DNA from 3 places in the Thalassotalea agariperforans genome. Region 2 is predicted to be linked to each of the others. Evidence: predicted binding sites of a transcription regulator. Region 2 holds the regulator's gene; each other region holds the start of a gene.
What was found. The regulator MetJ, encoded in region 2, represses methionine synthesis genes. The targets are predictions, from matches to a motif close to TAGACGTCTAGACGTCTA.
Positions count from the first base shown of each region.

Region 1: ACSLUO_RS11530 (methylenetetrahydrofolate reductase) is a predicted target of MetJ. The motif match lies at 7,312-7,329, and genes of this name have one in related genera.
Region 3: metK (methionine adenosyltransferase) is a predicted target of MetJ. The motif match lies at 8,178-8,195, and genes of this name have one in related genera.

Region 1 covers NZ_JBQMWH010000008.1:18,356-29,115, forward strand. The annotation lists gene ACSLUO_RS11495 (helix-turn-helix domain-containing protein) at 670-1,419, shown strand; gene ACSLUO_RS11500 ((2Fe-2S)-binding protein) at 1,716-2,186, shown strand; gene ACSLUO_RS11505 (xanthine dehydrogenase family protein molybdopterin-binding subunit) at 2,188-4,407, shown strand; gene ACSLUO_RS11510 (XdhC family protein) at 4,438-5,451, shown strand; gene ACSLUO_RS11515 (hypothetical protein) at 5,465-5,590, shown strand; gene ACSLUO_RS11520 (GNAT family N-acetyltransferase) at 5,621-6,103, shown strand; gene ACSLUO_RS11525 (class I SAM-dependent methyltransferase) at 6,216-6,869, shown strand; gene ACSLUO_RS11530 (methylenetetrahydrofolate reductase) at 7,395-8,372, shown strand; gene ACSLUO_RS11535 (spore maturation protein) at 9,232-10,461, shown strand; gene astB (N-succinylarginine dihydrolase) at 10,560-10,760, shown strand, end outside.
Region 2 covers NZ_JBQMWH010000012.1:5,495-16,254, forward strand. The annotation lists gene mutL (DNA mismatch repair endonuclease MutL) at 1-1,719, shown strand, start outside; gene miaA (tRNA (adenosine(37)-N6)-dimethylallyltransferase MiaA) at 1,826-2,722, shown strand; gene hfq (RNA chaperone Hfq) at 2,802-3,053, shown strand; gene hflX (ribosome rescue GTPase HflX) at 3,087-4,373, shown strand; gene hflK (FtsH protease activity modulator HflK) at 4,458-5,606, shown strand; gene hflC (protease modulator HflC) at 5,609-6,493, shown strand; gene ACSLUO_RS13980 (DUF2065 domain-containing protein) at 6,628-6,816, shown strand; gene ACSLUO_RS13985 (adenylosuccinate synthase) at 6,966-8,264, shown strand; gene metJ (met regulon transcriptional regulator MetJ) at 8,344-8,673, opposite strand; gene ACSLUO_RS13995 (right-handed parallel beta-helix repeat-containing protein) at 9,129-10,760, shown strand, end outside.
Region 3 covers NZ_JBQMWH010000002.1:402,401-413,160, reverse strand. The annotation lists gene ACSLUO_RS05005 (Trm112 family protein) at 1-90, shown strand, start outside; gene kdsB (3-deoxy-manno-octulosonate cytidylyltransferase) at 95-865, shown strand; gene ACSLUO_RS04995 (aldehyde dehydrogenase (NADP(+))) at 930-2,531, shown strand; gene ACSLUO_RS04990 (MGMT family protein) at 2,540-3,037, shown strand; gene ACSLUO_RS04985 (Hsp20 family protein) at 3,119-3,565, opposite strand; gene tpx (thiol peroxidase) at 3,880-4,536, opposite strand; gene ACSLUO_RS04975 (response regulator) at 4,686-5,750, shown strand; gene ACSLUO_RS04970 (sensor domain-containing diguanylate cyclase) at 5,789-6,763, shown strand; gene metK (methionine adenosyltransferase) at 6,864-8,051, opposite strand; gene murI (glutamate racemase) at 8,393-9,250, opposite strand; RNA gene ssrS (6S RNA) at 9,494-9,675, opposite strand; gene ACSLUO_RS04950 (cell division protein ZapA) at 9,724-10,032, opposite strand; gene ACSLUO_RS04945 (UPF0149 family protein) at 10,293-10,760, shown strand, end outside.

The DNA.
Region 1 (10,760 bases), on a different contig from region 2:
ATTCTTTGGGTTTGTAGGTAACACCTTAACGTAGAGTTCAAATCTCTATCTCACCGCCATATTTAGAAAAACCCGTTAATCGAAAGGTTAACGGGTTTTTTGCTTTTTGTTATTTGATAAAGTTCTTTTGGGTTTGTAGGTAACACCTTATTTAGAGTTCAAATTTTTATCTCACCGCCATATTCTAAGAAAACCGCAACTTTAACGAGTCGCGGTTTTTTTTCGTCTGCGATATATGAATATGCTTTGGGTTTGTAGGTAACACCTTAACGTAGAGTTTAAATTTCTATCTCACCGCCATATTTAGAAAAACCCGTTAATCGAAAGGTTAACGGGTTTTTGCTATTTGTTGTTTAATAAAGTTCTTTTGGGTTTGTAGGTAACACCTTAACGTAGAGTTCAAATTTCTGTCTCACCGCCATATTATAAGAAAACCGCAACTTTAACGAGTCGCGGTTTTTTTTCGTCCGCGATATATGAATATGCTTTGGGTTTGTAGGTAACACCTTATTTAGAGTTCAAATTTCTGTCTCACTGCCATATTCTAAGAAACCGCAACAATTCAAAATTGTGTCATTTTATTCTTATTTATATGCGACAAATTCGGCGTGGATGTGATATTTTTATCAATATGTTTGCATAATACTAAATAAAGGGTGCTCTATTTATATGACTAAATTGAATGCGGCTTACGCTAGTGAGTTGATTGAGCAATTTGGCGCGCAACAAATTATTGCTATGTTTGATTTAATGCCAGATGTGTTATTTTGGCTTAAAAATGAACAAGGCCAGTTTGTTTATGCAAACTCAAATTTTATTGAGCATCTAGGCGTTTCTTCAATCAACCAAGTTATTGGTTTAACCGATTATGATTTTTCTCCTGAGCACCTTGCTAAACAATTTGTTGTTGATGATCAAAAGGTATTAAAAGGTGAAGCGGTGTCAAACCGGCTTGAGCTTAACCATACTACGAGTGGTGAAAATGCATGGTTTATTACCTCAAAACGTGCTTTATATAATGAACAAGGAGAAGCAATAGGCTCTTATGGTGTTTCAAGGCATATTGAAAAAACCTCGATTGCTTTATCGGGGATGGAAGCAATTAAAGTTCCGGTAAATTATATTCGTGAAAATTACATGAATGATATTACTTTACATCAGCTAGCTGAGATCACGCATTTGTCTATTTCCGCATTAGAGCGACGTTTTAAAAAACATTTATTTAAAACGCCTAAGCAGTTCATTAATGAATTTCGTTTAGAAATGGCAAGAAAGCTATTATTAGAAACTAATTTATCGGTTGCCGTTGTGGCAAGTGAAGTGGGTTTTCCTGATCATAGTTATTTTAGTAAGCAATTTAAGCGTTTATTTGGTCAATTACCCACTGAATTTAGGCAAGCTTATTTAACGGCATCATAGCAGCTGAGTATCACTAGTCGCTTTGAAATTAAATGGCTATGTGAGGTGTGAATATTATTGGTGCGATGTTTGTTTCTAACATGCGCGCAAGTCACTTCTTTATACAACCTACATAGTAATGAACGGTTACAAGATATAAGTTGTATATATCTGTTTACACTTTTTAATTTGCGTTATTTAACATTCACTTTATCTTAAAGCGCTAAAATAATATTTATTCTATGTCTTGCGCTATGCTTTTAAAACACGTTTAAAGTAAATTATTAAGACAAACCTAACCACAGTGATCCCCAATTATGACGAAAAAACTCATTATTAATAATGTTAGCTATGAAATTGACGTAGATGACAACATGCCATTATTGTGGTTTTTGCGAGACCAACTTGAAATAACCGGTACTAAATTTGGTTGTGGTAGTGGTTTATGTGGTGCTTGTACCGTATTGATTGATGGTGTTGCGATGCGCTCATGTATTATGCCGATGTCGACGTTAGTTGATAAGGAAGTGGTAACAATAGAAGGGTTATCTGCAAACGGTGATCATCCGCTGCAAAGAGCTTGGATTGAAAATAAAGTGCCACAATGTGGTTATTGCCAAGCAGGGCAGATCATGAATGCGGCTGGTTTGTTAGCAAGCAATAAAAACCCCAGTGATGAAGAAATTGTTACAGCCATGTCGGGCAACATTTGTCGCTGTGGTACTTATCAACGAATAAAAGCGGCGATTAAGTCAGCTTCTTATGAATTAGCCAAGGAGATAAAATAAGATGAACAACGATGTTTACGATGCTTTATCTCTGTCTCCTGACAACGAAAAACCAGTGATTGAAACTCAAGGCCTTAGTCGTCGTGGTTTTCTTAAGGTTTTAGCTGTTACTTCTGGCGGCTTTGCGCTGGGGATTTCATTACCGGGCTTTACGGCGAATACAAAAACAGTTGAATTTAATCCAAATGCTTTTATTCATTTATTTGAGAATGGTGACTTAGTACTTTATTGTGGCCGTTGTGAAATGGGGCAAGGCATAAGTACCGCGTTACCGTCAGCCGTGGCTGATGAAATGGAAGCAGACTGGTCAAAAGTTACCGTTAAGCAAGCAGATGGCGACGCTGAAAAATATGGCCCACAAGATACTGGCGGCTCACAAAGTGCCCGTAAAATGTTAACGCCAATGCGTGAAGCAGGTGCTGCAGCGAAAGCTATGTTAGTAGCGGCGGCAGCCTCGATTTGGCAAGTGTCTGAGTCAAGTTGTTATGCTGAAAATCATGCGGTTTATCATAAGCCGTCAGGTAAAAAATTAAGTTATGGTGAATTGGCTAAAACAGCAGCCAATATGCCTATTCCTGAAAAACCTCCGTTAAAAACTAAAGATCAGTATCGTTATATTGGCACTGAATTACCACGCCATGATTTAGCTATGGTGGTAAAAGGTGAACGTAAATATGGTGTTGATACCAAAGTTCCAGGTATGAAATACGCGGCGATTATTCATTGTCCAGTGTATGGCGGCAAGCTAAAAACCTTAGATAAAAGTGCTGCTTTAGCGATGAAAGGGGTAATTGATGTTGTTGAAATAGCCTCTATAAACTTACCATATAGTTCATTGGGGGGCGTTGCTGTAGTGGCTGATAATAGTTGGACAGCGCAGCAAGCGGTTAAATTATTAAAAGTAACATGGGATAAAGGTAAACATGGTGAGTACGATACTCAACAGTATCGTAAAATGTTAGTTGAAAATGTTGAAAAACCGGCGCAATTAGCACATCAACGCGGGAATTTAGAACAAGCTTTTGCACAAGCAAATGATAAACTTTCTGCTACCTATACCGGTGGGCATTTATGTCATTCACCAATGGAACCGAATGCGAGTGTGGTTTCAGTTACCGATGATAGTTGTGAAGTTTGGGCATCTACTCAAAGTCCTGCTGATATTCAAAAAGTATTAGCGACATTCTTAGGGCGTGAGCCAAAAGATATCTTGGTTCATGTAATGATCTCTGGTGGTGCCTTTGGTCGTAAGTTTAAGTGTGACTATGTTCATGAAGCTGCTGCAATATCAAAAGCAGTAAAAGCGCCAATACAGCTTATTTGGTCACGAGAAGAAGACATGCGAACCGGTTATTATCATTCTATTAGTGCTCAGCATATTGAAGCCTCAATTGATAAACAAGGTAATGTCACTGGTTGGCTGCATCGGGCAGCATTTCCAGCTATTAACTCACTTTTTGATCCGAGCTTAGATCGTGCGCCTAAAAATGCTTTAGGGGCGATTAATGATCATCCATATTATATTGAAAACTTTAGAACCGAAACCGGTGAAGCTCCCGCACATACTCGTATTGGTTGGTATCGAGCGGTATATGCTATATTTTTAGCTTTTTCTCATGGTGTTTTTGCTGATGAGCTAGCGCATAAATTAGGTAAGTCACCTTTTGATATGCTGAACCAGTTGTATGATGCGAATAACAATCCCAAACATCAAAAAATCTGTCAACGTTCAAAAGCTGTGCTGGCGTTAGCGGCTGAAAAGTCAGGCTATGGTAAAACGCTTCCGAAAGGTGAGGGTATTGGTTTAGCCGTGCATTATAGTTTTGAATCATTTGTTGCTATGGCAGTGCATGTGCGTGTAGATGGTGATGATATTAAGGTATTAAATGTTGATACGGCCATTGATTGTGGCCAAGTACTAAACCTTGATGGTGCAAAAGCACAAATGGAAGGAGCGGTGGTTATGGGGATGAGTTTAGCGCTTTATACCGAAATCACCTTTAGAGAAGGTGAGGTTGTAAACTCTAACTTCCATGATTACCCGGTATTAAGAATTAATGAAATGCCTAATGTTCGTGTGCATGCCATTGATTCTGACGAACCATCAACCGGTTTGGGTGAACCAGGTGTTGGGCCATTTGCTCCAGCACTTAGTAATGCGATTTTTGCCGCGTCAGGTCAACGTTTTCGTGATATGCCATTTAAACCTTTATCGGTATAAATAGTTTTAGTTTTAGTTTTTGAGGTTTATGTGTCAAATCGATTTCAACATATTGTACAACGCTGGTCGCTTGAAAAAGATGACTGTGAATGGGTACTAGCCACTATTATCGAAACTAAAGGCTCTGCTTATCGTAAAGCTGGCGCTCGCATGATGATCAATAGCTTTGGGCAAAGTTATGGCCTGTTAAGTGGTGGCTGTTTAGAGTCAGATCTTATGCGCCAAGCACGCAAGTGCTGGGATACTCATCAAAATCATATTGTTTGTTACGACATGCAAGATGAAAGTGATATTGCATGGCAGTTAGGCATTGGCTGTGGTGGTATGGTTAAAGTACTACTCCAGCCCATTAATAAAGGCAATAACTACCTAGATTTACTCAAAGTTAATTCCTTATTAACCGAGCGAAAATCCCTATATTACTATCAATATTTATTTGCGGATCAAATTGTAAACCGTGTTTTAGCTGATGATGAAGTTAAAGAAGTATTGGCTAAGCAGAGTGAAGAGAAAGTTGAGCCATCAGCATTTGTTAATCAAATAAAGCCACGACCAACAATTACGATTTTTGGTGGTGGCAGCGATGCAGTGCCTTTAGTAAATATGGCGAAAGAACTTGGCTGGTATGTCACCTTAATTGATAGTCGTACCAACTATGCTCGCCAAGCGTATTTTAAAAATGCGGATACTATCATTAAACAAGCTTATGATACGTTAACTAACCACCAAGCAATTGAGCTGGCTGATGTTATTGTTATTATGAATCATAACCTTGAATTAGACGCTAAAGCGCTAAAATTAAGTGAGCAGGGCAGTTGCCAGTATATTGGCTTGTTGGGGCCTTCGCATCGCACCGAGCGGGTATTATCATTAGGTGATATCAGCCAAAAGCGGTTAGCTACGCGTTTATTTAATCCGGTTGGCTTACACTTAGGTGGCGATTTACCCGAATCTATTGCTTTAGCTATTTTAGCGGAAGCCCACGCCTATGTAGAAAACGGTAGTATGTTACCGATGAAAGAGCACGTTAAAAGCAAAGGTTAAGTTAACTTTTGATATGATGGACAGCGGTGGTGGTTATCGTGGTTGGGCTTATAAAATGACGAAAAATGGTAAATTTATTCCTTTTTCTAGAAATTACGATCACCTGTGGGACTTGGAAATAGACCTAAGCTCAGATTAACTAACTCACTAAATAAAAAGAGCGTTCTATATGATGATTTCTGTTGAACAAGTTGATTACAACAATGCCCAGCAATGCGCCGATCTTATTTACCTGTTAGATAATTATGCCCAAGATCCTATGGGGGGAGCCGAGCCGTTATCTGATTTTGTTAAGCAAAACTTGACTTGTGAGTTACAAAAATTACCCACCGCTTTTTCATTGATTGCTTATGTTAATGAACAACCAGCAGGGTTAATTAATGCGATCATGGGCTTTTCAACTTTTAAGTGTCAGCCGCTGATTAATATTCATGATCTAGCAGTTATTAAAACATATAGAGGCCAAGGTATTAGCCAAGCATTATTAAGTAAACTAGAGGAGTTAGCGGTTAACAAAGGTTGTTGTAAAATTACCCTAGAGGTTTTGCAAGGCAATATCGTTGCGCAAAATGCCTATCAAAAATTTGGCTTTGCCGGTTATCAGCTCGATCCAAATATGGGAAAAGCCATGTTATGGCAGAAGTTCATTTAACCGTAGCGGTGAGTTTAGCTTGTTATTTAGCTAGAACCCTATAACCTTAATATTCCTACGTTTGGTCATTTATCTTAGATAACGGGCTTAGCTTCTCCATTTTTGGAAAATAATGATAAATCCTGTACGTATTAGTTACCAAACGGTTGAGTTTGGTGAACTAGATATTCACCTTTGTACCTTACGTGACAAACAACAATTTAGTGATCCGGATGATATTGCAAAAAATTTAGGAATATCGTCTGCGTTATGGCCTATTTTCGGGGTGATTTGGCCGTCAAGCTTAGTGCTTGCTCATTACATGGATGAGTATGAAACTCACAAAAAACGAATATTAGAAATCGGTTGTGGCATGGCACTATCAAGTTTGTTACTCAACAAAAAGCACGTTGATATCACAGCCACTGACTATCACCCAGAAGTAGCTACATTTTTAACCCGCAATACCTTATTAAATAACGACCAAAAAATTGACTTTGAACGCGTTGATTGGGCTGATAAAAATGATCAACTTGGTTTATTTGATGTCATCATTGGTAGCGATCTTTTGTACGAAGATCAACACATAACATTATTAGCTAACTTTATTGAAAAACATGCTAATTCTAGCTGCGAAGTCATTTTGGTCGATCCTGGTCGCGGTAGAAAAAATAAAATTACCAAAGCCATGACTGAGTTTGGTTTTGAGCATACACATACCAAACCAATAGACACTGATTACCTTATTGATGATTTTAAAGGGCATATTCTAAAATTCTGGCGTTAGCTTTTGCGGTTTTTTAGCTTTACATTAAGCGTTCATTTATCGTGGGCGGTTATATTTTAAGTAATACCAATCCGTATAAGAAAGCACTCGCTTAGCAAGAATTTAAAGGCTTAGAGGCAAGGCATTGATTGAAGAGAATGGTTATTCTCGGTAACTGCTCCTGCGTTACCCTAATATCCCACATCCATGTGGGAACCTTGTCAAAATCAATAACGCAGCATATAAGCCTTTAAAACTCGCCCTTTGGGAACGCATGGGCACCATAATAACAGCACAAAATTTATTAGATGTAGAATAACTATATCTTCATAAATTTTGTTTGTTCTAATGTCGCCCATACCGTTCTATGTGAGCACTTCTTTATGCGGAATGGTATAATGACGTACTTTTTAATGATAATGTTGATTCTTTATTGACTTTAGCAGAACAATAAAACATCATATAGACGTCTAAACGTCTAGTGTGTTAATTAAGTTATTTCTTATTAGCATGATGTCAACCTTATCTAATTAAGAAGCTATTATTTTGAATAACGAATCAGAACTAAGAGTCCGCTATAACGATATTACTCGCGGTGTTTATTTTATTGGTACAACACCACCTAAAAGTGATACGCCTATTGAGCAAGTTGAAGGTATTGCTGAGAAGCTATTAGAACGTGTTAGCGATATCGACTTTGATGGCTTAATTGTTTATGACATTCAAGATGAAAACTCTCGTACGCAAAAGCCACGTCCATTTCCGTTTAAAACCACACATGATGCTCGCATGTATTCGTCGTTGTTAAATAAAAAGTCTAATCGTCCGGTGATCACTTATAAAAGTGTTGTTCAATCTGATGCTGAAGCTTTTAATCAATGGGCAGATGAAGCTTGGCAAGATTATGGTGTCAAAGATGTTGTGTTAGTAGGCAGTCCGTCAAAAAATAATGAAATATCGTTACCACTTGAAGAAGCCTATCAAACCTTAGTAAACAATCAGCATAACTTTTTTATTGGTGGTGTCACTATTGCTGAACGCCATGCAAGTAAAGGTAATGAACACGCCCGCTTAATTGAAAAAACCAAACAAGGGTGTAACTTTTTTATCTCGCAAGCGATTTATGATCCGCAAGCAACTATTGATAAATTAACGCGTTATGCCATTGAATGCCAAAAGTTAGGTTTAAAACCACAACGTATCATTTTAACGTTTTCACCTTGTGGCAGTGAAAAAACGTTAGAGTTTATTGATTGGTTAGGGGTGAGTGTACCAGAAGCGACGAGCTTACGTATTTTAAATGCCGAAAAACCATTATATGAGTCTATTCGTATTTGTTTAAATAGCTTACAACAAATTTTAGATGCGGTAATTCCTTATAATTTACCTCTGGGTTTAAACATTGAAAGTTTAACCAATCGTAAAGAAGAAATTGATGGTTCAATTTTGTTATATAAACTTTTACGTTCAACCATGGATAATTATTTAGCTAAACAAGAGTTATCAAATTTAGTTAAAAAATAAGTGTTATAGCTAAGTTATCGTAATAACAATCGCATTAACAACTAAAGCACTGTAATTTTAAGAAGATGAAAATGTAACTTGGTTTATGTTTTCATCTTTTTTTTATGTTTTTTGGGTAGGTAAAATAACAGACAAAAAACAGCCCGAAACATAGGCGTTTCGGGCTTAGGGAAGTGGCTCAAACATCGAGCCTTGCGCTAATTAGCTAGGAGAGAGCGAGCATGTTTAACTAATTGGTAAAGTAATTGTAGTGTAAAATTTCAGTTTTACTAATTAATTTAGATAATAATTTTAACTGTCTGAAATTAAAGGTTTTATAATTATTGTTTTGGTTTTTTTAAACAGCTTTATCAGTGGTTTGTTACAGCAACCTAACAGCTTATCCACAGGTTTGTTCAGGGCTTAACTTTGTCGTCTAACTAGTTATATTAATCGTAAAATAAGCTATCGCATAAAAATAATACAAGATTAACAACCCCTAGGGTCTGTTTATCTTTGTTTAATAATTCAGCTGAGAGATAAAATCGTTTTAATCAAGGCTGAAATTATGTCGTTTAGTCATCTAAACTAATAATTTTTAACGCTGAGTAAAACGATTTTAGCCTCAGCCCACAGGGCAATGGCTATTTTTTGCGCTAGCTGCATTAGAATTTCACTCATTTGGAATAACCAAACAACGTTCATTCTGCTTTGCTATCACTTAAAATAGCCTATTGCTGAAAATATAAACAAAGATTAACAGACCCTAGGTTGGTGTATAAATAACCTGACCTTAAGTTAAATTGTCAGATTAATTGTGCGTTGCTTAAAGTGTGTTTATATTGGTTGTTTTTATTCTCCTTATTATTGAGCGGTTGTTTTGTTAAATATTCTTTGGGTCTTTTTCTTTGTTGTCTCATTTGTTGCTGCGTTAGCACAGTGGCTGCTGCTCGATAATCATCAAATTTTTGCTGAACTGATTAATAGTCTTTTTTCCATGTCTAAAACTACCGTTGAAATCGCCATAGGTTTGATTGGCGTAATGTGCTTTTGGCTGGGGATGATGAAAATAGCGGAGCGCGCAGGCCTTATCAATAAAATGGCAATGGCTATATCACCTTTATTTAGCCGTTTAATGCCGGAAGTGCCTAAAGGGCATCCTGCTATGGGTTCGATGACGATGAATTTGTCGGCGAATTTTTTAGGTTTAGATAATGCCGCCACCCCGTTAGGTTTAAAAGCCATGAGTGATTTACAGTCACTTAACCCGAAAAAAGATACCGCCAGTAATGCGCAAATTTTATTCTTGGTTTTAAACACCTCGTCGGTGACATTATTCCCAATTGCGGTTTTTATGTATCGTGCGCAACAAGGAGCAGCAGTTGCCACCGATGTATTTTTCCCTATTTTATTAGCAACTTTTGCATCATCAATTGCAGGGCTGTTAGCTGTTGCTTATGTGCAAAAAATTAATTTATTAAACAAAGTGGTTTTATTGTACTTTTCTGCGGCTATCTCGCTGATATTTAGTTTAGTTTTATATTTTTCACAATTAAGTGCTGAGCTACTGGCCGAGCAATCGGCTATTGCGGGTAATTTATTGTTACTGTCAGTACTGATCCTATTTATCTTGTCAGCGGTATACAAAAAAGTGGATGTTTATGAGTCTTTCATTGAAGGGGCAAAACAAGGCTTTGATGTATGTATTAAAATAATCCCTTATTTATTAGCGATGTTATGTGCTATTGGTGTTTTTCGTGCGAGTGGCGCATTAGATTTTATTGTTGATGCGATACGCCATCTTGTGATGTTTTTGGGTTTTGATACACGTTTTGTTGATGCTTTACCAACGGCATTAATGAAGCCATTAAGTGGCTCTGGCTCGAGAGCTATGATGATTGAAACCATGAATACCTTTGGTGCTGATTCGTTCGCAGGAAGACTTGCCTCAATTATGCAAGGTTCAACCGAAACCACGTTTTATGTGTTAGCGGTATATTTTGGCTCGGTTGGCATAAAATACACTCGTCATGCGGTGAGCTGTGGCCTGATCGCCGACTTGGCGGGCTTAACGGCTGCTATTTTTGTTTGTTATTGGTTTTTTGGTTAACCCTACGAGTTTTTAACTATTTTGCTTTTAGTGGCAGAGCCGTCTATACAAAGCTAATACTTTAAATTTAAAGCCTTGGCAGTCAGTGAGTGAATAATATGAACACCTATGAAGCAAATTTTGATGGTTTAGTTGGCCCCACTCATAACTATGCTGGGTTATCGGGTGGTAACCTTGCTTCAATTGCAAATGCTAATGCGGTTTCTGATCCCAAAGCGGCAGCGCTTCAAGGCCTCAAAAAAATGAAAGCGCTGGCTGATCTTGGTTTAGTTCAAGGGGTATTAGCACCACAAGCAAGG
Region 2 (10,760 bases):
GATAAAGACGAACTAACCTTGGCATTGAGTCGTCATGCCACCAGTAAAATTAAAAACTTAGATGACCTAGAAGCGATCAGCAGTTTAGGTTTTCGTGGTGAAGCGCTTGCCAGTATTAGCTCAGTGGCCCGTTTAACTTTAACCTCTAAACCGGCACACCAAGACGCGGCTTGGCAAGCACATGCTGAAGGGCGTGATATGGAGGTTGTTTTACAACCTGCTGCACATACCAACGGGACAACCATTGATGTGGTGGATTTGTTTTTTAACACGCCAGCACGACGCAAGTTTTTACGGACAGAAAAAACTGAATTTGCTCATATTGAAGAAGTGATCAAGCGCATTGCTTTAGCGCGTTTTGATGTCAGTTTTATTCTTACGCATAACGGTAAACAAATAAAAAATTATCGTAAGGTTGCGCAATCATCTCAAAACATTAAACGTATTGCTGCAGTTTGTGGCCAAAGTTTTGTTGATCATGCTATTGAAATTGATTGTCAGCATGATGATATTCATTTATCCGGTTGGATTGCCAAGCCGAGTTATACCCGTAAACAAAATGATTTATGTTATAGCTATGTTAATGGCCGCATGATGCGCGATAAATTAATTAATCATGCGATAAGGCAAGCTTATGGCGAGTTTATTGAAAATGATGTTTATTCAGCGTTTGTGTTGTTTTTATCACTCGATTTTAATGAGGTGGATGTTAATGTTCACCCAGCTAAACATGAAGTGCGTTTTCATCAAGGGCGCTATGTGCATGACTTTATTTATTCGGTTTGTCATAAAGCGCTAGCGGAACAAATAACATTTAATACTGAGCAATTTCAGCCATCTACTACATCTGCCAGTGAATATGATTATTCAGCTATGACCGGTGTGGCAGAGCAAAGTAGCCAAAACATAACGTCAACTGGCCAGCAAACATTATCTCAGTCCTCATCTCGAACAGGACAAGACAGTTATATCAAACCGCTACAACAAATTAGTGATCGACCTGCGGCGGGTTATCAAGCGCAACATTATGGTGCCTCACCTGTTAGTAAAACCGCAGCCGATAATTATCAACAATTGATGACAATAGCCGGTCAACCGGTTACGCCAGTAATAACACCATCAGCAGAACAATCAGCGGCTAACTCCTCTTTTGATAGTAACAATGCTAAGTTCGTGATGTTACATCAAGATAATTATGTTGTTTATCAGCAAGGTGAACAGCTTAAACTTTGCCCATTAGCATCACTTGCTGAGGCAAACCAATTACAAATAATTAAGGAACTGTGGCCACATGGTTTGGTTAGCCAGCCGTTATTGTTGCCTATTAAAATTAAAACTACCCCTGAACAGATAGCACGTTTAACACAATTTGAAACATTATTATTAACTTCAGGTGTTCAACTTAATTTGATGAAAGGGTATGCTCAAATCCGCCAGTTTCCAGCCTTATTACGAGCGCAAGATGTAACTGCGTCTTTTGAGAAGATATTAGCGCAACTTATTGAATTAAAAGAAGATGAAGAAGTTAATCTTAATCGTTGGCAGCACTTTTTAGCGACACTGTCGGTACCTGAAAGTTTTACGCAAGCAAGTGCCATTCAGTTGTGGAAACAGATGTTAACGCATAATTACGAAGAATTTATTACCTTGCTAAGCTTGAATTCAGTGACCATTGACCTTACTTCAGTGGTTCAACAACTTTCTCGTATTAACGAATAAATTTGGCACTATAATAATTTACATGACTGATCTTACTGCTGATAATACTAGTGCTTTACCGGAAACTTTTTTAGCTAAAAAAGGCCAGCCGCCGGTTATTTGTTTAATGGGGCCAACGGCATCAGGTAAAACCGCTTTGGCGATGGCACTGCATGATCATTTACCGTGCGATATTATTAGTGTTGACTCAGCCCTAGTGTTTAAGGGCATGGATATTGGTACCGCTAAGCCAACAGCGCAAGAGCTAGAAAAATATCCGCACCGATTAATTGATTTAATTGATCCTGCGCAGAGTTATTCAGCCGCTGATTTTTGTCGTGATGCGTTAGCTGAAATAGCAGCGATTCGTGCTAAAGGCAGAATACCGTTATTAGTTGGTGGTACCATGATGTACTTTAAAAGCTTAATTGAAGGTATATCGCCGTTACCGGCAGCGAATGCTGAGATAAGAGCCGATATTGAACGAGAAGCGCAAGCGACAAGTTGGCAAGCATTACATGAACAATTGGCACAGTTTGACCCTATATCAGCTGAGCGTATTCATCAAAATGACCCGCAACGTTTAACAAGGGCGATTGAAGTATTTAGGATCACGGGTAAATCCTTAACGGAATTAACCGCGATTAAAGGTGATGTGCTTGATGGCGATATTATTCAGTTAGCTATTACGCCAAGTGATCGAAAAACATTACATGAACGTATTGAGTTACGTTTTAAGTTAATGATGGAACAAGGTTTTGAACAAGAAGTTCAAAAACTGAAAAGTCGCAAAGATTTACATGAGAACTTACCATCTATAAGGTGTGTAGGGTATCGCCAAATGTGGCAATACTTAAATAATGAATGTTCTTATGATGAAATGATCTTTAAAGGTGTTTGTGCGACTAGACAATTAGCAAAACGTCAGTTAACTTGGTTAAGAAGTTGGCCAAATTTAACTTGGTTGAACATGGAAGATGAAACTAATTTGCAACATGTACTGTCTATAGTGAGCAAACTATAAACATTTGTGTATAATTACATTAGATAACCATCTAAATTGAAAGAATTTTTTATCTAACAATAACAAAAGGGGCCGTTATATGGCAAAGGGGCAATCTTTACAAGACCCATTTTTAAATGCTTTACGTCGTGATCGCATTCCAGTCGCAATTTATTTAGTAAATGGTATTAAGTTACAAGGGCAAGTTGAGTCGTTCGACCAATTTGTTATTTTATTAAAAAATACTGTAAGCCAAATGGTTTACAAGCATGCTATTTCAACGGTAGTACCTTCTCGCGCGGTACAAACGCAACCAGCTGCAGGCAACTTTAATCCGGATTCAGATGAATAATGATTAAAGGTGTTATTTTAAGGAGACGCTCATTTGTTTGATCGTTATCAGGCAGGTGAGCAAGCAATCCTTGTTCATGTAGATTTCCCCGACGAAAGTTCAAAAGAAGACCTTCAAGAATTCGAAATGCTAGTATCATCAGCAGGTGTTAACGCACTTACGGTGATCACCGGCAAACGTAATACGCCACATTCAAAATACTTTGTTGGTAGCGGCAAAGTAGAAGAAGTAGCGGAAGCGGTTAAATTATTTGAAGCGAATGTGGTACTTTTTAATCATGCGTTAACGCCTTCTCAGGAAAAGCATGTAGAAGCTTTGTGCCAATGTCGTGTAGTTGATAGAACCAGTTTAATTCTTGATATATTTGCTCAGCGCGCTCGCACGCATGAAGGTAAATTACAAGTTGAGTTGGCACAATTACGCCATATTAGTTCGCGCTTAATTCGAGGTTGGACTCACCTTGAGCGTCAAAAAGGTGGTGTTGGTTTACGTGGACCGGGTGAAACACAATTAGAAACTGACCGTCGTTTATTACGTGAACGTATGGTTAATATTCGTGGTCGTTTAGAAAAAGTTGAAAAACAGCGTCACCAAAATCGCCGGTTAAGAAGTCGTGCTGAAATTCCTACGGTTTCTTTAGTGGGCTATACTAACGCGGGTAAATCAACATTATTTAATCAAATTACTAATGCGACGGTGTATGCAGCGGATCAGCTATTTGCAACCTTAGACCCAACGTTAAGAAAAATTGAAGTAGAAGATGTTGGCCGCGTTATTCTCGCTGATACCGTAGGTTTTATTCGTCATTTACCTCATGACTTAGTGGCGGCGTTTAAAGCAACATTAACGGAAACACGCGAAGCCGAATTGTTACTGCATGTTGTTGATATTTCTGATGACCGGCGTGCTGAAAACATTGAACAAGTACAAGATGTACTTGATGAAATTGATGCTGGCGATGTACCACAATTAATGATTTGTAACAAAATTGATAATTTAGACGATATTGAACCACGGATAGATCGAGACGATACCGGCTTACCGATCCGAGTGTGGTTATCAGCTCGGGCTAATTTAGGTATCGATTTATTATTTCAAGCTTTAGCTGAACGCTTAGGCCGTGCTATTGTGCGTTATAATTTGCGAATTCCACCACATGCAGGGAAATTACGAGGTGCATTTTATCAACTAAATTGTATCGTCAATGAAACTTATGATGACCAAGGTAATTGCCTATTAGAGGTGAAATTACCTGAACGCGAATGGAATCGACTTTTAAAAGACGATAAAGCAGGGATTGAAAGCTTTATCGAACATTAACAGCCTGTTATATTTAAGCAACTCAAAATCGCCTTTCAGCGATTGGTAAAATATAACACTTATTTTTATATATCGGAGACCAACATGGCTTGGAATGAACCGGGGAAGGGTGATAAAGATCCCTGGAAAAACAAAGGTGGTAATAATCAAGGACCACCAGATTTAGACGATTTATTAAAAGATCTCGGCAACAAGGTTGGCGGTATTTTTGGTGGTGGTAAACCGTCATCAGGATCAAGTCAATCAGGAAACGTTGGTAGTGCTTTTAGTTTATTAGCCTTATTAATTGTACTGGTGGTTTATGCCTACTCGTGTATTTTTACCATTAACGAAGCTGAGCGTGGTGTAAAACTGCGTTTTGGTGAATATGTTGGTGTAGTTGAGCCAGGCTTAAGCTGGAAGTGGACGTTTTTAGAACGCATTATTCCAATTGATATGCAAACAACTCGTGACTTACCTGCTTCTGGTTTTATGTTAACGCAAGATGAAAACGTTGTACGTGTTGAAATGCAAGTGCAATATCGTGTGGTTAATGCCCGTGATTATGTTTTTAATGTTACTGACCCAGATGATAGTTTAAGTCAGGCATTAGATAGTGCCCTGCGTTATGTTGTTGGCCATAATAAAATGGATGCTGTTTTAACCAGCGGCCGTGAAGATGTACGTCAGCAAGTGTGGCAGGAGTTAAATAAAATTATTGAGCCTTATAAATTAGGGTTATTGGTAGTTGATGTTAACTTTAAAGACGCACGTCCACCAGAAGAAGTAAAAGATGCTTTTGATGATGCGATTGCTGCGCAAGAAGATGAAATTCGTTACATTCGTGAAGCGGAAGCTTATGCTCGTGGTATTGAACCGCGTGCTCGTGGTCGTGTTAGTCGTATGGAGCAAGAAGCAATTGCTTACAAACAACAAATTGTTTTAGACGCGGAAGGCTCGGTAGCGAAATTTGAAAAATTATTACCTGAGTATCAAGCGGCACCAGAAGTTACTCGCCAACGTTTATATTTAGCCACTATGGAAAAAGTTTACAGTAATACTAGTAAAGTTATGGTTGATGTTGATGGTGGTAATAACATGATTTATTTACCGTTAGATAAAATTATGAATCAACAAACACAAGCACCGAGAGCTATTCCACAGTCAATGCCAGAACATAATAGTCAACAGCCGACAAGTGTAAACTCTTCCCCTGCAGGCCGTTCAGATCGCTACGATAGAGGGAGAAACTAATCATGAAAAATTTATTAGTTATTATACTGGCAGCATTATTTTTATTAGTTGTTTCTTCTGTCTTTATTATCCAAGAAGGGCAACGTGGTATCGTGTTTCAATTTAAAAAAATTAAACGTGATAGCGCAGAAGAAATGTTAGTGTTTGAACCTGGTCTTCATTTTAAAATACCGCTGATTGAATCGGTTAAAAAACTTGATGCTCGTATTCAAACCCTTGATGAAGAGCCTGATCGTTTTGTGACATCAGAGAAAAAAGATTTGATGGTTGATTCGTACATTAAATGGCGAATTGTTGACTTTTCTACCTTCTTTTTACGTACTGCCGGTGATATTGAAAACGCAAAAGTGTTATTGAAGCAAAAAGTAAATAATGGTTTACGTACTGAATTTGGTAATCGCACCATTAAAGAAATTGTTTCAGGAGATCGTGACGGTATCATGGCGGAAGCGTTAGAAAGCGCTAAAAGTAGTCGTGAAGACCTTGGCATTGAAGTGATTGACGTACGTGTGAAAGCGATTAACTTACCAAGAGAAGTTAGTAGCTCAATCTACGACCGTATGCGAGCTGAACGTACCGCTGTAGCAAAAGAGCATAGATCACAAGGTCAAGAGCAAGCTGAAATTTTACGTGCAACCATTGATGCCAAAGTAACGATTATGTTGGCTGATGCACAAAAGCATGCCTTTGAAGTACGTGGTGAAGGTGATGCTTTAGCCGCTAAAATTTACGCAGATACTTACTCTAAAGATCCTGAGTTTTATGGTTTTGTTCGTAGCCTTGAAGCATACGAAAATAGCTTTAATAACAAAAGTGATATTATGGTGGTTAAGCCGGATAGTGACTTTTTTCATTACTTAAAAAATAATGATAGTTCTAAAAGATAGAGTACCGGAAAAATCATGCTTTAGTGTATTAGTGTGATATTTTTTGTTTAGAAGCCATGACATGTTCATGGCTTTTTTATATCTTTATTAAAGTATAGTTATCCCGAGTTCGGCTTAGTTAAAACGAGAGAATAATGATGACAACCCTATTAATGGCAATTGCGATTGCATTTATTATTGAAGGTTTAATACCGGCATTATTTCCAAATAAGTGGCAAGCTTATGTGGCTAAGTTAGCGAATGAACCGACGGCACAAGTGAGAACGATGGGCTTGATCGTGATGATAATTGGTTTGCTGCTTTTGTGGGTGGTTAGTCCTTAACACGCTGTTTATTAGCGTTTATTAAGGAAATCACCGTTAATGTATCAGAATTTCAAAAACTACAGGATGCAAAAATCGCCAATTAGTACTTGGACTGCTATTTGATATTTGTTAGAATCCCCGCCTAATTTTCTGATAGACATGTGAACATGGGAAAAAACGTTGTAGTTCTTGGCACCCAATGGGGTGACGAAGGTAAAGGTAAAGTCGTTGACTTACTAACTGATAAAGCAAAATACGTGGTGCGTTATCAAGGTGGTCATAATGCTGGCCATACTCTAGTTATCAATGGTGAGAAAACCGTTCTTCATTTAATTCCATCGGGTGTTTTACGCGATAACGTAAAATGTTTAATCGGTAACGGTGTTGTTCTTTGTCCAAAAGCCTTAATGGCTGAAATGACTATGTTAGAAGAGCGTGGCGTTCCTGTTCGCGAACGTTTATTAATTTCTGACGCATGCCCATTAATTCTTCCTTATCATAATGCCTTAGATGCTGCGCGTGAAATTGCTCGTGGTAGTAAAGCTATTGGTACTACTGGTCGTGGTATTGGTCCAGCATACGAAGATAAAGTTGCTCGTCGCGGTTTACGTGTTGGTGATTTATTCTGTGCCGAATCTTTTGCGGCTAAGTTAAAAGAAATTATGGAATACCATAACTTTGTTTTAACAACCTACTACAAAGTTAAGCCTGTTTCTTATGAAGAAGTACTTGCTGATGCATTAGCGGTTGCTGATGTGATCAAAGGCATGGTTGCTGATATTGCTGAATTGCTTGATCAAGCACGTAAAAACGGTGAGTCAATCATGTTTGAAGGTGCTCAAGGTACCTTACTTGATATCGACCACGGTACTTACCCTTACGTAACGTCTTCAAATACTACCGTAGGTGGTGTTGCAACAGGTTGTGGTTTTGGTCCTTTACACCTTGATTATGTGTTAGGTATTACCAAAGCATATACTACACGTGTTGGTTCAGGCCCGTTCCCAACGGAATTGAACGATGAAATCGGTAACCACTTAGGTACTGTTGGCCATGAATTTGGCGCTACTACTGGTCGTGAGCGTCGTTGTGGTTGGTTTGATGCGGTTGCTATGCACCGTGCAGTTCAAGTGAACAGCATCAGTGGCTTCTGCTTAACTAAGCTTGATGTTTTAGATGGCTTAAAAGAACTGAAAATCTGTACTGGTTACAAAACTGAATCAGGTGAGGTGATCACTGTACCACCAACAGCTGCTGAAGGTTATGAGAAAATTACACCTGTATATGAAACGGTTCCAGGTTGGTCAGAATCAACGGTTGGCGCTACTACATTAGAAGAATTACCTGCGAATGCTAAAGCTTATATCAAGCGCTTAGAAGAAGTTACCGGTGTACCAATTGATATTATTTCAACTGGTCCAGACCGTGTTGAAACAATGATTTTAGTTAATCCATTTGACGAATAATTATTGTTCTGATTAAACAAAAGCCAGCTTTCAAGCTGGCTTTTTTGTATCTTACACTTAATTACACCTTTAAGCGGATTTAGTCTTCATCATCTTCATAAACACTAAAGTCTGTTACACCTTGCTCTTCGAGTATTTTTCGCACGCTGGCTGGTAACTTTTCCGTATTATCTTTAGCAAGATCAATATCATCCGGCAGGGGTTGGCCGGTAAAAGCATGTAAAAATGCTTCACAAAGTAACTCGCTATTGGTTGCATGTCTTAAATTATTAATTTGGCGACGGGTACGTTCGTCGGTTAATACTTTTAACACACGTAACGGAATGGACACGGTGATCTTTTTAACTTGCTCACTTTTTTTTCCGTGTTCGGCGTAAGGGTTTATATACTCGCCATTCCATTCTGCCATGAATTACCTCTAAATATTTTTGTTATAGGCTAAATTGTACTGACTCCTTGGTAACAGTCAACTATGAATGTGTAGAAGTTTAGATGTCTAGATATTTATTTATGCTTTTAACTCAATAAAGCATCTATTTGTTCGGTTATCTCCGGTTTCGTGGGCTTTTGTGAAAACTATACTCATCAAAATAAGCAACGCTTTGCTAATTTTCCTGCTTAGTCATTTTAAATCAAATTTAAGCTTCCGCATGTTTTTTGTACTATTTTTTATAAAATATAAGGTAAAAAAATCATAAGGTTAGTACTTCTACTTAAAATAAAATAGCCATAATCATAAATTTTGGTAATTCTGTAAGGTTGTCATGCCAATTTTGTTGGTGTATGTTTTTACTGCTCAAGGATAATAATTAATGAACAAGGAAGTCATCAAAATAAAATAATTAACAATAAATAGGGGTATTTATGAAAATTAAATTTAATAAGAAAGAGTTCACTATTTCACGGCTAGTTGCGGCGTGTTTAATACCAGTAAGTAGTTTTGCTTTTGCTGATAGCATCAACGTTTATAATGCAAACGATTTACAAAATGCATTAAAATCTGCTAGCCCTGGGGATGAAATTATTATTAATCCAGGTAGTTATATAGGGAATAAAGGCTCTAGCGGTAGCTCAAAAGCCCACTTTTTTAGCAATAAAAGTGGTACATCAAATGACCCTATTATTTTAAGAAGCAAGTGGAAGGGAAATAAACAAGTCCTTAAAGGTGAATCCGTTGATTCAGCCTATATCTTATATTTAACCGGTGATCATTGGCTTATTAAGGATTTAAAATTTACCACAGCACAAAAAGGTATCATGCTTGAAGGTGCCAATAACAATACCTTAGACAATATTGAAGTCTCTAATATAGGTGCTGAAGCGGTACATTTTAGATATTCTAGTTCAAACAATATCCTTTCAAATTGCTATATTCACAATACCGGTAAGCGCACGGGGCAAGAAGGTTTTGGTGAAGGGGTTTATGTTGGTACGCATGACGGTCATACTTCTGAAAAATTAGATCCTAGTAACAATAACCGTATTGGTGGCTGTGCAATAGGGCCAAATATTACTGCTGAAGCTTTTGATATTAAATCCGGTACTACAGGTACCGTAATTGAATCAAACTATATCAATGGTCAGGGGATTATTGGTGCTTCTGGCAATCCAGCGGCGGATAGCTTTATTGATGTAAAAGGCACTGACGTAATTATACGCAATAATATCTTCGATTATAAAAACGATAATAATTTCGACCATGGTATTTTCACGTACCAAGAGCACAGAAATTCTAATATTTATGATAACAAGTTTACTTTAGCCACGAGTATGCCGACCTTTAAGTTGCTAGAAGAAACGGTACATGCGAAAAATAATGAACGTTTAGATGGTGGTACAAAGCTTGTTCAAGCTGACTATCAGTTAAACAAAATTGACGATCAGCTTGATTTAAGTATTGAAAAACCAGCGCAAACCTATGCTTGTTTTGATGAATTAGCTAATGGTTGCGGTTCTGCGCCAAGTACAATACCAGATCCAGAGCCAACACCTGATCCGGAAACACCCGTTGGTCCAGATGGCTATACTTATGCAGCAAATGAGGGGGCTACGGTAAATGTTTCTGGTGAAATGGATATTGCTTATGGGGCAAATGGCTTATTCAACTATTTATATAATCAAACTAGTCATGTAGTTTGTAATAACAATACTTTTGGCGACCCAATTTCAGGCACGGCTAAAAAATGTTATACCAAAGCCTCAGAAGTGACCACACCGCCTTCAAATGATAGCTGTTCAGGGACTAAGGCCATTACTTGGAATACCAAAACTGAAATTAATATTGCCAGTACTAATTGTATTAGTTTTGATCGTGACTTAGGTAATGAAACGTTACAAGCTTGGGATAGTGATACTAACAGCTCTTGTAACTTTAGAGGTGAAATCGCTTCAACAGATAACCCTTCTATTGCTGAAACCATTACAGCCAATTACCAAGCGGTATCTAATTTATCAGGCACAACATTTAAGTTAACACCAAATAATAACTGTCAGTAT
Region 3 (10,760 bases), on a different contig from region 2:
TGTAAGTTTGACAAAGTTGCCTATGCGATTGAAAACGACATTCCAGTGTTATTAGAAAACGAAGCACGTAAATTAGAGCAAGAGGCTTAAGCGAATGTCATTTGTTATTGTCATCCCAGCACGTTTTGAATCATCACGTTTACCAGGGAAAGTATTAGCAGACATATGTGGCAAACCAATGATCCAGTGGGTGGTTGAAAAAGCGCAAGCCAGTGGTGCCAGTAAGGTGATTGTGGCAACCGACAACCAACAAGTTGCGGATGTGGTTACAAGTTTTGGTGGTGAAGTTTGCCATACTCGTAGCGATCATCAATCGGGTACTGAACGTTTAGCTGAAGTGATGACTCAATATCAATTTCCTGATGATCAAGTGATTGTTAATGTTCAAGGTGACGAACCGTTTATTCCGCCAGCTAATATTGCGCAAGTGGCTGAAAATTTAGCGGGTCAACATAAAGCCCGTATGGCAACATTGGCTTATAAAATTTCTGACGTTGAAGAAGCGTTTAATCCTAATGCGGTTAAAGTCTTATGCGACAAAGATGGCTACGCCTTGTATTTTAGCCGCTCATGTATTCCCTATGATCGAGATAACTTCTTAAAAAATGATGATATTACAAGCCTAGGCGATCACTATTTAAGACACATCGGCATTTATGCTTACCGCGCCGGTTTTATTAAAGATTATGTTAGCTGGCCGGCAAGTCAGTTAGAGCAGGTAGAATCGTTAGAGCAATTACGGGTGTTATGGCAAGGTGAAAAAATTCATGTAGCAACGGCCAAAGAGCGTTTGCCAGTTGAAGGCGTAGATACGCCAGAAGATCTTGAAAAAGCACGAATGTTTGCCTCTAACTTATTAAAATAATTCACATTAAGTAAGTATATCTTGCAGCTGGTTTGAGGCAGCTAGCAAACGATTAAGCAGGTAAATGATGACGATCTTAACAGGAAAACAACTGATTGCGGGTACATGGCAAGTTGGCCTTAACGGACATTTTCAGGCTTATGATCCTGTATTAGGGCAAAACGTTGAGCCGGTAATGAGCTTTGCCAATCAAGATCAAATTCAGCAGGCATTAACTTCTGCCGCCCAAGCCGCCCCTGTTGTTTCAAAAATGAGTTTAGCTAAACGAGCAAAATTTTTGACCACCTGTGCCGACGAAATTTTAGCTCTTGGTGATGATTTACTTGCGCGCGGGGCGTTAGAAACGGGTTATCCTAAAGAACGTATCGCTACCGAACGAGAGCGTACCGTTAATCAATTACATTTGTTTGCCGAGCTAGTGCTTGCTGGTGACTTTCTAAATATTCGAATTAATACCGCACAACCTGAGCGCACACCTATACCACGACCTGATCTGCGTTATATTAATCAAGCCTTAGGGCCGGTGGTGGTGTTTGGCGCGAGTAATTTTCCGCTAGCGTATTCGGTTGCTGGTGGTGATACCGTATCAGCATTAGCGGCCGGTTGTCCTGTGATTGTTAAAGGACATAACTCGCACCCTAGTACATGTGAATTAGTTGCAATAGCGATTAATAATGCAGTGGAAAAGTGTCAGCTGCCAGCGGGGACTTTTTCAATGTTATTAGGTGACGGCAATGATATTGGCGAGCAGCTGGTATGCGCTCCTGAAATAAAAGCGGTTGGTTTTACCGGCTCAACCCAAGGTGGTATCGCTTTGATGAAGCTAGCGCAAAACCGTGCTGAGCCTATTCCCGTTTTTGCCGAAATGGGCAGTACGAATCCGGTTGTTTTATTGCCCAAAACCTTAAAAAAATCGTTTAAAACCATTGCCGAAAATTTTGTCACTTCTTTTAAAGCAGGAACGGGGCAATTTTGTGTTAGCCCAGGTTTGTTAATTGCGATTGAAGATGACAGCTTAACGGCCTTTATTTCAAAGTTGCAGTGTTTGATTAAGGACGTGCCTGCTGGGGTTATGTTAAACCAAGGTATTCATCAAAGTTATCAGAAAAATCTAGCAAACAGAATAGCGCATGATAATGTTGAAGTTATTGCTCAAGGTCAAACAGAAGTTAGCTCGAACGGCTGCTTTAGCCAAATGGCTTTATTAAAAACCGACGCCTCAACGTTTATTGGCTCTGCTGAGTTAAAAGAAGAAATTTTTGGCCATGCGGCATTATTAATTACCTGCAAAAACATTGATGAGATCATAACTGTAATTGAAAGCTTAGCTGGACAGCTTACCGGCACTATTCAAGGTAGTAATGAGGAATTAGCTGAGCATGCGAGTTTAATACAGTTACTGCAACAAAAAGTGGGTCGGTTAGTTATTAATAATTTTCCAACTGGTGTTGAAGTGTGTGAAGCTATGATGCATGGCGGGCCATTTCCAGCCTCTAGTGATAGCCGTTTTACCTCCGTTGGTACCGCTGCAATTACTCGATTTTTAAAACCTATCTGTTTACAAAACTACCCTGAAGTTCTATTACCTGAAGCATTACAAAATAGTAATCCGCTGACTATTAATCGCTTGGTTGATGGCGTTTATACGCGAGCGGCAATTGGTTAGTTAATGACGTGAAAAAAGCAGCGACTCAAATCAATAAGCTAAAAACCGATCCGCCAAGTGTTCGAAATAGTGTTCAAAATAATGCTCAAAATAGTACTCGAAATAGCACTCAACAAAGCCCTCAACCAAGTCCTCAACCAAGCCTTCAACAATGTTCACAGCAGAATTATCAAAAAATTTGGCAAACGGTACAACTTATACCCACAGGTAAGGTAGCAACTTATGGCCAAATTGCCGATCTAGCTGGCTTACCTGGGCGAGCAAGATTAGTTGGCCGCGCATTAGGTTTAATGCCTAAGCTTGGCTGGCATGGTAAACCTATCCCTTGGTATCGAGTGATCAATGCTCAAGGAAAAATATCATTACCAGTTAACAGTGACGGCTTTATTACGCAGAGGCAGTTATTACAACAGGAGCAAGTTGTAGTGTTAGGCAATAAAATAAAACTTGCTGAATTTCAATGGCAGCCAGATATAACTGAGCTGCTATTTCGTTTATCGTTTTAATGTATTTTTACACATGATAAAAAAAGCCCAGCGTATAGCTGGGCAAAAAATATAAGGGGAGAGATTTTTTAAAGAAGGGGATTAACCTTCGAGTAATTTTTTACCATTAATGGCAATTTTTCTTGGTTTTAACGCTTCAGGTATTTCTCTTTCTAGATCAATATGAAGCAGTCCATTTTCTAAATGTGCACCGATGACTTTGACATGGTCACCGAGTTGAAATTTCCGTTCAAAGTTTCGCTCAGCGATGCCTTGATGTAAAAACTTACGTTCTTTGTTGTCATCAACGGGAGTTTTGGTTCCGGTGACAATCAAAGCACTTTCTTTTGACTCTATATCGAGTTCATCTTCAACAAACCCGGCAATAGCCATAGTAATTCGATACTTATCTTCAGCAAGTAATTCGATATTATATGGAGGGTAAGTTGACTGTTTATCGGCACGTGATGCTTTATCAATTAGGCCAGCTAAATGATCAAAACCAATAAAAGAACGGTATAAAGGGCTAAAGTCTGTAGATGTACGCATAATATTCATATCCTATTTGTTTTTAAGCAATATGTTGTTATTTCAAATGATTAATTAATGAGTTGACCAGCAAAGGCTGCATCTTCAATTAACTAACTTTTTTGAAAAATACCTTTCCACAATGGAACAGGCGGTTTATGTAATCCCTATCGGCGACTACACTTTAATAGATGGGATTGATGAAATATTTTTCAAGATAAAAAACTAAAATATTTTTAAAATTAGTGTTGTTTTTAATGTAAGTTACTAAAAAATAAGTATAAAAAAAGATGATAAAAATATCATCTTTTTGTTTTTTAGCATTGGTCAGATAATTATTTTATGGTTTTTACATCACCGCTGACGGCTGAATTTTCATTGTCATCAATCACTGATGGTGCAATTGCCTGTAACGTTGATAATGCCATTTCATAATTAGGATGGCTTGCAATACTTTCAACTAATTCTTTATAAGCAATATTACCTTGTTGGTCGATAATAAAAATTGCCCGTGTTAATAACCCCATATCTTTGATCAACAAGCCATAATGCTGACCAAAGTCTCGCCACACCGCATCAGAAAGCACTTTTACTTTATCGATATTTTCAGCTTTACAAAAACGCTTTTGAGCAAAAGGTAAGTCATTGCTGATAGTTAAAATAACAATGTTATCGGATAACTGGCTAATTTCTTCATTAAAGCGTTTAGTTTGAAGTGAACAAACCCCTGTATCTAAACTAGGTACAACGGAAATTAAGACCACTTTGTTGGCAAAGTCAGCTAATTTTACCGGCGAAAAATTGGCATCGACCACTTTAAAATTTGGTGCTTGCTCACCAACATTCACTTGATGACCAATTAAGGTGACATATTTGTCACCCGCTTTAACAAGGTTGTTAGTTTCTGGGAAGTTATTTTCCGCTAAAACCTGGCCTTGATAAAAACAACTGCTTAATAGGGTTAATAGTGTGATTTTTTTCAATATTTTCATTTGTTGTGAACTATAATCAGTAGATAATAGGCAAGCTTAACTAGGTATGAAAAAAATGGCTATAGTTTTTCAAATAAACTATTGTTCAGTGATACTTTTGCTATAGTAGAGTAAAGCTAAAATAATTTAAGTAATTGGAATTAATATATATGTCGACACGTCTGCTGATTTGTGATGATTCTAATATGGCGCGCAAGCAAGTTGCCCGCTCTCTACCGGATGGTTGGGATGTAGATATTAGTTTTGCGGCCAATGGAGCCGAAGGAATAGAAGCGATAAAAGCAGGGAAAGGGGATGTTTTATTACTGGATTTAAACATGCCAGTGATGGATGGTTATGAAGTATTACAAACCATAGTTAAAGAAGATTTACCAACGCTCACCATTGTTATCTCTGGTGATATACAGCCGGAAGCTCATCAACGAGTAACTAGTCTTGGCGCTTTAGATTTTATTCAAAAACCCGTCAATAAAGAAAAATTAACTGAAATATTATTAAGTTATGGCGTTTTCACAAAAGAAGAAACTCTAGCAAGTGAGCAAAAGCCAGAGCAAAAACGTGTTGAAGATGTTAAAGAAAATCATATTGAAGTGGTTCATGAAGCCGTCGAATTTGAACAGCTTGATAACAATTTACGCGATTGCTACCAAGAAATCGCCAATGTTGCGATGGGACGTGCCGGTGATTTATTAGCGCGTTTATTAAATGTGTTTGTCATGCTGCCCATTCCTAATGTTAATTTGATTGAAGTGAGTGAAATTAACATGGCGCTGTCTGCCGTGAATAAAGAAACCACGTCAGGTGTCTGTCAGGGGTTTATCAGTTCAGGTATTTCGGGTGAAGCGTTATTAATTATTAATGATTCTGGCTTTAAAGATATTGCTACTTTGATGAATATTGAGCCACCACAAAATGAAAATGCAGAATTAGAATTATTGATGGATATGGGCAACGTACTGATTGGCGCATGTTTAAAAGGGGTGTCAGAGCAATTAGACGTATCTTTTAGCCAAGGCCATCCTGTGGTGCTTGGTCAGCATATAAATGTGAATGAACTTATTTCATCATCATCTAAACGTTGGCAACGTACCTTAGCAATTGAAATTAGTTATGGCATTGAAAATCACCCAATTAAATGTGATTTGTTATTACTCTTTACTGAGCAATCAATGAAAACGCTGAATAATAAATTAGCTTATCTGATGGATGAGTAATTTATGTGTTACTTAATAATGGTTAGTTTGGAAAATATATGTCTATAGATTCAGATCAATTACATGAATTACATTGGATGATGGAAATGCTCCACACCATTGACGTTGGCTTAGTGGTATTAGATCGTGACTATCAAGTGCAAATTTGGAATGGTTTTATGGAAAACCATAGCGGCTTAAAACCTGCAGAAGTAAAAGATAAATTATTATTTAGTTTGTTTGAAGAAATTGATCAAGAATGGTTTACCCGTAAAGCAGATTCTGTTTTTTTGTTAAAAAATAAAGCGTTTACTATTTGGGAGCAGCGCCCGTATTTATTTAAGTTTCAAAACTATCGCCCGATCACCGGCTCTGCCGAGCACATGTTTCAAAATACCACCTTTATTCCGTTAATGGCGGCAGATGGCCAAGTTTCCCACTTATGTTTATTAGTGTATGACGTAACAGATAATGCCGTGCATAAACAAACGTTAGAAACTGCTAATGCACATTTAGCGATGTTGAGCCAAACAGATGGCTTAACTCAGCTATTTAATCGTAGTCATTGGGAAAAATGTTTATCATCTGAATATAAACGCTGGACACGTAGTAATAACGTTAGTTGTTTAGTGATGTTAGATATTGATCATTTTAAAAAGGTGAATGACAAGTACGGTCATATTGTTGGCGATGAAGTTATTCGTCACTTAGCTAATTTGGCCAGTTTACACGTACGAGAAACCGATATTTGTGGTCGCTATGGTGGTGAAGAATTTGCGGTTATTTTGGCGGATACTACTTTAGAAAATGGTCAGATATTTGCTGAGCGACTTCGGGAAGAAGTGGAAAAATCAATCGTTAAATATAATGATATTGAACTTAGCTATACAATTAGTGTTGGGGTGGCAGAAATAACACCTACCTTTAAAAATCATGAGGCATGGATAGAAGCTGCTGATGTGGCACTTTACCAATCAAAAGCAAATGGCCGAAATAAAGTAACCTTGTACCCAAAAGAGCAGCCGTTAAAGTAGCAAAAATACGATAAAAAAACGCATCCAGTATTCCTACTTGATGCGTTTTTTTATGCTAGGTTTTAAGCTATAAGCTTTAAGCATTTTGCTTGGTATTAGTTTATAAACCTGCCGCTTGTTTTAAAGCTTCTGCTTTATCAGTTTTTTCCCAGCTGAAAGCAGTAAAGGTGTCATCACCTACAGTCATTTCAAACGGCTCACGACCAAAGTGACCGTATGCCGCTGTTTGACGATACATTGGGTGAAGTAGGTCTAACATTTTAGTAATGCCATAAGGGCGTAAATCAAAATGTTCACGTACTAATTCAACTAATTTCTCTTCAGAAATTTTACCAGTACCAAAGGTATCAACTGAAATCGAGGTCGGCTCTGCCACACCAATGGCATAAGAAACTTGAATTTCACAACGATCCGCAATACCCGCAGCAACAATGTTTTTAGCTACATAACGACCAGCATAAGCCGCACTACGGTCAACTTTTGATGGATCTTTACCAGAGAAAGCACCACCACCATGACGCGCCATACCACCGTAGGTATCAACAATAATTTTACGACCTGTTAAACCACAGTCACCTACAGGGCCACCAATAACAAAACTACCGGTTGGGTTGATATGATACTTAGTATTTTCGGTTAATAACTCAGCTGGTAATACATGCTTAATAATGTTTTCCATTACCGCATCATGTAAATCTTGTTGTTTAATATCAGGGTTATGTTGCGTAGAAAGTACCACAGTATCAATAGATACAGGCTTACCATCTTCATAAATAAAAGTAACTTGGCTTTTTGCATCAGGACGCAACCAAGGTAAAACACCTGATTTACGCGCTTCAGCTTGGCGCTCAACTAAACGATGAGAATAGTATAATGGCGCCGGCATGAGCGTTTCAGTTTCATTGGTAGCATAACCAAACATTAAACCTTGGTCACCAGCACCTTGTTCTTCAGGGCTTTTACGATCAACACCTTGTGCAATCTCTTGTGATTGTTGACCAATTAAGTTCATAATGCCGCAAGTTTCGCCATCAAAGCCAACTTCTGAAGAAGTATAACCAATATCACAAATAACTTGGCGAGTGATCTTTTCTAGATCTACCCAAGCAGACGTTGAAATTTCACCAGAAATAATAGCTACCCCTGTTTTTACCATAGTTTCACAGGCTACACGGGCGTTTTTATCTTGTGCAATAATCGCATCTAAAACCGCATCAGAAATTTGATCGGCAATTTTATCCGGATGACCTTCTGATACTGATTCAGAAGTGAAATAGTAGCTAGACATAAAACCTCATAATATTTTTACAAAGTATTTGATGAAATTTACACTCGCTCTAATGGAGCGGGATCGGCATCAAACAGGTTAAATTTTTCGCAATTCTACCTCTAAAAAAAATGGATTGATAGTTTTTTTACGCCTAGACGTCTAAATGGCTTAAATAATTTGTGGTCATGCAATAAAAACGAGGGACTAGATACAAGTTATAAGCAACAAGTTACAAGTTACGAGGTACAAGATACGAGGTACAAGATACAAGATACAAGCAACAAGTTACAAGTTATAAGATACAAGATACGAGATACGAAGAGGAGTTACTGGTACAAGAATGATCTTTGGGCGGTGTTTTATTTAGCAGTTAGGCCACTTGTCGGGGAAGTGCTTAATGTTGTTAATTGCCAAGGGTAATTAAAAACTCGTTGAATGGTGTCACTAAATGTTTGGCTTGCTAACCAAATAGCAGGTTTGCTTGCTTGAGTTGTTAATAAGTTTTTCTGAGTTAATATATTTTTAAGCTGTTTGGCTACCGGTAAGCCAGTGTCAATTAATTCTATTTCATTACCAATGAGCTGGGCTATTTGCTTTGTTAGCATAGGGTAGTGGGTACAACCTAACACTAGCTTGTCGATACCTTTAGTTTTTAGCGGTAATAAATATTGGCTTAATAATGCTAATGTTTGCTCATCATCAAATAAGCCTTGTTCTATTTGTTGCACTAAGCCAGGACAGGGCTGAATATATATTTCGGCATTACCGCTGTGGGCTTTTACTAAAGCTAAAAAGCGCGTGTTATTGGCCGTTGCTTGCGTCGTTAAAATTGCTACTTTTTGCTTTTTAGTGGTTAAGGCGGCAGGTTTTATTGCCGGCTCCACACCAATGACAGGAATGTTAATGCGTTTACGTAATTGGTCAATGGCAATAACGGTTGCGGTATTGCAAGCAATAACAATAGCTTTAACGTTTTGAGCAATAAAAAAATCTGCAATTTCATTGACCCGTTGAATAATAAACTCGGGAGATTTTTCGCCGTAAGGGGCATATTTATTATCAGCTAAATAAATAAAGTGTTCATCAGGTAATAACGCTTTAATATCATCAACAATAGTTAATCCGCCAATACCGGAGTCAAAAATACCAATACTAGCGTTAGCGGCATTAACGGCTAAAAGATCTGTCGCTGAATTATCTGTTTCTGTATTTAACATTGTTGCCTGAGGCATACTGGGTAACATTGGATATTGAAATATAAAGAATTATTGTTGCTTTGATGGTAGCGCGAGCGAGGTATCAATGTAAACTAGCGGTGTTGTAAATTATCAACTAATTGTTTTATCGCTTGACGGCTTAAACAATATTATTCACCAGTACTTAAATTAGTATTTAAAACTTAAATTAGCACTTTTATTACTTTTCTCATGAGCAAGAGAATGAGCATAATTAATAAAAGTAAACCTTCCAGAATGCCGTTGTCGACGTCAGCCCTTGAACACCGTGTGCTCAAGGCGGGTCTTGCATTATCACCGTAGGCTTCCTGATACGAGCCAGGCTTGCACAATAGTGAAAAATTAAAACCCTGAAGTAAAACTTATCGGCTCAGGGACATGGTTAACAACAAACATCCCAGAAGGCTTGTCAGCATTATAACAAAAGTAGAAAAGATTAATAACAATAAATACGATTAAGCGCGTTTTATTGATTGATCGCTCAAAGCGTGTTCGATAGTTGATTGTAAAAGAGCAATTTTACTTTCAGTGTTGATTTTTTCTTGTGCAGATTGCTGTTGCAGCTTCAATAAATCGTTAGCTAAATTTAACGCTGTCATTAATATCGCTTGCTCAGGATTGGCGCAAGAGCCTTTTTCTAATAAGCTGGTTAAACGTGAATCAAGTTCATTGGCCGCAGCAATTAAAGCAGACTCTTCACCACTTGGGCAGCCAACTTTTAATGTTCTTCCATTAATTGAAATATTTACTGCGGATTTACCCATGGGTAATCAAGCTCCAAGCTTATGAATAAAAAATAACAGATAAGTGCTTAATTTTTAGCTAAAAAAGCAATTTACGAACAACTTACCTAGATATCTGAAAATATAACGATCCTCCACTGCCGATGCAAGCATTAACTGATCAAACGGCCAAATTGATGATTGATCGCAATATTCACTGTCATCATCGCTGTTTTTCTGGTGTCAATGCTATTGGCAATGGTAGGATATTACCCTCTGTACCATGGAGCTATTTTTAAATTATGCCCGATCAAACTCAAACCCTTTTTTCTACTTTTCAAGCTGTTATCACATCCAATGGTGTGATTGCTCATGCCTCAGAAATGCATGGCACAATAACCGGTTTAATTTGTAGTGGTCTCGCTTTTGAAAGTAATGACTATTTACCTATGCTTAATGACTGTTACAACAATGGTGAGCCATTACCTGCGGAAGTAAAAAGCCAGATCAAAACGATATATTCAGAAATTTGGCAAACTATTTTAGACGACAGTTTTGGTTTTCAATTAATGTTACCTGATGACGACGATGCGATCAGCGAACGTAGCAATGCACTAAGTGCTTGGGTTCAAGGTTTTAATCTAGGGTTTGGTTTACAACATAAAGATATGCCGGTTACTTCGGAAGATGTGAAAGAAGTGATCGCAGATTTTTCTGAAATTGCTAATTTATCAGACGAAGTTGACGAAGATGAAGCCAGTGAACAAGCT